Regions from separate parts of the Alteribacillus bidgolensis genome, predicted to be linked through region 2. Evidence: a T-box and tRNA genes for the amino acid it is inferred to sense, from the RefSeq annotation. Region 2 holds a T-box; the other holds one or more tRNA genes.

Region 1 (2,194 bases), 1.3 Mb from region 2:
AGAGTTATTGGATCAATTAGATAAAAAGCTGCATAAAACAGAAACATTGGTACGCTTTCAAAAAGAAGAATCAAAATTTCATCCTCTGGCTGGTAATGAAAGAGATTTGTTCCACCTTGCCCAGTATCAATTAGTACGGCTTCGTTTAATTCGTTACCACATGGGCAATTTACTTAATACACCTTTAGAAACCATTTCCTGGTCAGCTGAAGAGAGAACGGTGATTATGAAAGCGGTTCGTCATTTAGCCGAAAGCATGAAAAGCGATTCTTATTACGATCAGCCAATTCATCACAAACAAGTACGTCACTTAATGGAATTGTTTTGGGAAGAAAATGAGGAAATTACCAAAAATAATAATCAGCATCCCACCCATTTCCCGCCAGAACTAATTGTTCTATATGAATTGCTATCGATTTACGAACAAGTCGAAGAATTTTACGGGAATATGCGTTAGGCCCTTAAGACTTGGCACTCCACCGAGTCTTAAGGCATAAACTGTCTTTCACCCTTAACATCTTGCCTCATCTGAGCACAAAAAAACCACAGTTTCCGCACTGTGATTCAAATATTAACTATTAATGGTGGAGCCTAGCGGGATCGAACCGCTGACCTCCTGCGTGCAAGGCAGGCGCTCTCCCAGCTGAGCTAAGGCCCCAATATGTATATATGGAATGGAGCGGGTGATGGGAATCGAACCCACGACATCAGCTTGGAAGGCTGAGGTTTTACCACTAAACTACACCCGCATAATGGAGCGGAAGACGGGATTCGAACCCGCGACCCCTACCTTGGCAAGGTAGTGTTCTACCACTGAACTACTTCCGCGTCCGAAAAGGTTATATTATGTAATTATTTTACGGTTAATGGTGAGCCATGGAGGATTCGAACCTCCGACCCTCTGATTAAAAGTCAGATGCTCTGCCAACTGAGCTAATGGCTCTTATTATTAGTTTTACGCTACTTCATTATTGTTGTCTTATGGTAATGAAGCGTTCTTTATTTTTGTCCAGCACTTCGTGAAGATCAAAAATAAACATGATTGATGATCATTCAATGATGCTTTGTGCTCGTGCGTCATGTTCGCATCACTGCTCCTCGCAAACCTACAGGGATGTTATTCATTGAGGTTTACGGTTCGCTAATCCTCGTAAAACTCGTTAAGTAAGCAGCTAAAGAATATTGTACAATAGTTTGTCCTATATTACAAATTTTAAATAAATGGTGGAGGGGGACGGACTCGAACCGCCGAACCCAGAGGGAGCAGATTTACAGTCTGCCGCGTTTGGCCAACTTCGCTACCCCTCCAATTAAGTAAGGCACCGTTCTATTTAAACAAACCATTGGATTTTTGTCAACGGTTTTCTGTATGTAAAATGAAAAATAATGGTGACCCGTAGGGGATTCGAACCCCTGTTACCGCCGTGAAAGGGCGGTGTCTTAACCACTTGACCAACGGGCCGCATTTACAAGAAAAAGCTCCCTCTCTTGCTGACATATGATATTATATCTTAATGCATTAAATTGTTGCAAGGTTTTTTTTTAATTTTTTTAGAAGTTATTTTTAATACATCTATTGCACTACATAAGAAAGGTCGTTTGTCCTGAAATGAATATCCTTCCCTTCTCTAAGAAATTGCAAGCACCTGAAAAAGGAATACCGGTTAAGATTAAGGAAGTCTACTAAAAACGCCCAAACAAGGAAACGCTGATGCAACCAATGCCTTAAGAGGCAAAGTCTTTTGGCGACAAACCAAAAGAACCTTCTGCATCGTTTGTGAACGTTCTATCCTGGTCGTAAAAGCCCTCACATCGCGTAAAAATACGTTCTGTCCGTTGATTTTCCTCGTTTTCTTTACTTTTTACCAAAAATAAAAGTGCAATAAAGAAACCGCCCCTTTCGTTCGGACGGTTTCTTTATTAAATACTATGCATTTGGTTTATTCGACTTAGATCCACCTTTTACTCCTTCTGCGCTTTGCAGAGAGAAAAGGTTAGAGTCAATCGAGAATGTCAGCTTATCTCGTTCGCGCTTTCGTTTTAAAGCAAGCTGAATAAGCTGGTGAGTTAATTGTGTATAGTTTTTGCCTGCTGGATCCCATAGATAAAAAGACAAGGAACCAGGAATCGTATTAATTTCATTCACGTAAACCTTATTTTCCGTTTGATCAATTAAAAAGTCAATACGAGAAAC
Region 2 (2,194 bases):
CATTGGTTAATAACTGATTTTTAATAATTTGCTGTGTGAGTGTACTTCCGCCGCTTTGTGTGCTAGCTCCAGAGACCTCTTGATAAGTAGCACGTAACAATGCTTTTGGCACAATCCCTTGATGCTCAAAGAAATATTCATCTTCTGTTGATATTACTGCATGAATAAGGTGTTCTGACATTTCATCAAGTGATCGTTCTTTCCGTTCAAGATCAGATGGTATTTTTCCGAGATATTGATCATCATCAAAATATATATCACTGACCTCTTCATAATTATAGACTTTTTGTTCAAACTCTTCCTTGCTGTATGCTTCTTGATCTTCCACTAATGATACGAAATAGCCTGCACCTGCTCCTCCAACGAATAGAGCAAGCATTACCATCAACACTGCTGCTATTAATAAAAGATTCCAAAAAACCTGGGATGTGATATTAATTCCTTTTACAAAGGAATGATTTTTCACATTATCGAGCTTAATATTTAGTTTTTCAAAAAAATCACGCATGTATAATTCCCCCTAAACTTCACCGATATTATAGCATAAGCGAAACGAGCTTCCTATGCGTTTTCCTTATTTTCTACCTAATCGTTGACATCAATAACGCAAATATGATAAAAGATATATAGTCTAGAATTAAATAAACATAAGTGTTGAAGGATTGAAGTAGCGTTATTCCTCCCTGTATACAGAGAGCCGGCGGCTGCTGGAAGCCGGTACATAGGAATTATGCGAATTACGTTCTCGAGCTTCTTTCTTATTATAAATGCAAGTTTTATGATAAGAAAGACGGATACTTCCGTTATTTTAACCAAGTGGAAAGTATTTTGCTTTCAACAAGGGTGGTACCGCGATATAATCGTCCCTTCTTAAGATGGAAGGGGCGTTTTTTATTTTTTTGATTTCTGCTAGGACTAGATTTCTAAACTTTTCTTAGCATTTGTTATTTCATAAAAAAGGAGAGAAAGATTGTGGATATTTTAAAAGACTTAGAATTCAGAGGCTTAATTAATCAAGTAACAGATAGAGATGGGCTAAACAATTTGTTGAATGAAAAACAGATAACAATGTATTGCGGTTTCGATCCAACAGGGGACAGTCTTCACATCGGGCATCTGCTTACCATCATAACGCTGCGCCGCTTTCAATTAGCTGGGCATAAGCCGCTTGCCCTTGTTGGAGGAGCTACTGGATTAATTGGTGATCCAAGCGGGAAAAAAGCGGAACGGACATTAAATGAGGAAGACGTTGTACGGATGTATAGTGACCGAATTAAAGGACAGCTCCAAAAGTACCTTGATTTTGAAGGCGGGGACAAAGCTGAGGTAGTAAACAACTATGACTGGATTGGGAACATGAGTGTCGTTTCCTTTTTAAGAGATGTAGGGAAACATTTTGGTTTAAATTATATGCTTGCCAAAGAATCGGTGGAATCACGGATTCAGTCCGGTATTTCATTTACAGAATTCAGCTATCAAATTTTGCAGTCTTTGGATTTTTATCATTTAAATAAAGAAAAAGGATGTCAGCTTCAAATAGGCGGCAGTGACCAATGGGGAAACATTACCGCAGGGCTTGAGCTGATTCGCCGGATAAAAGGCGGAGAAGAAGGAGAACAGCCTGATGCATACGGATTTACGATACCACTCGTAACAAAAGCAGATGGTACGAAATTTGGAAAGACAGAAGGTGGGGCAGTCTGGCTGGATCCTGATAAAACATCTCCGTACGAATTTTATCAATTTCTAATTAACACCGATGACCGCGATGTGATAAAATTTATAAAATACTTTACATTTCTAGATGATGCAGAAATAGAGGAGTTAGAGAAAGAGCTGGAAACACACCCAGAAGAACGAAAAGCGCATCGCAGACTTGCTGAAGAGGTAACCTGCTTTGTGCATGGAGAAAACGCACTTCGTCAGGCACAGCATATTTCCCAAGCATTATTTGGCGGAGGGGACTTAAAAGAATTATCTGCTGAAGAAGTAAAACAGGGATTTAAAGATGTGCCTGCCCATGTCGTAGAAGAAGATGAGAAGGGTCTAATCGATTTATTAGTGGAAGCGAAAATAACCTCTTCCAAACGGCAGGCAAGAGAAGATATAAAAAACGGAGCGGTTTACATTAATGGGGATCGCTGCCAAGAGTTAGACAAAGTGATAAGTCAAGAGGACAAAATTGACGATGCCT

Evidence for each region. A T-box is a leader RNA that pairs with one kind of tRNA and senses whether it is charged. The one in region 2 lies ahead of tyrS (tyrosine--tRNA ligase), so its partner is inferred to be a tRNA-Tyr.
Region 1: it encodes a tRNA-Tyr, which carries the amino acid that the T-box ahead of tyrS (tyrosine--tRNA ligase) is inferred to sense. The anticodon was not compared.

The regions. Positions count from the first base shown of each region.
Region 1 is NZ_KZ614149.1:3,447,296-3,449,489, reverse strand. It holds gene CEF16_RS17130 (aromatic acid exporter family protein) at 1-457, shown strand, start outside; tRNA gene CEF16_RS17125 (tRNA-Ala) at 583-658, opposite strand; tRNA gene CEF16_RS17120 (tRNA-Gly) at 676-749, opposite strand; tRNA gene CEF16_RS17115 (tRNA-Gly) at 754-828, opposite strand; tRNA gene CEF16_RS17110 (tRNA-Lys) at 868-943, opposite strand; tRNA gene CEF16_RS17105 (tRNA-Tyr) at 1,223-1,308, opposite strand; tRNA gene CEF16_RS17100 (tRNA-Glu) at 1,388-1,462, opposite strand; gene CEF16_RS17095 (D-alanine--D-alanine ligase family protein) at 1,928-2,194, opposite strand, start outside.
Region 2 is NZ_KZ614149.1:2,114,933-2,117,126, reverse strand. It holds gene CEF16_RS10570 (transglycosylase domain-containing protein) at 1-508, opposite strand, end outside; T-box leader at 646-871, shown strand; gene tyrS (tyrosine--tRNA ligase) at 973-2,194, shown strand, end outside.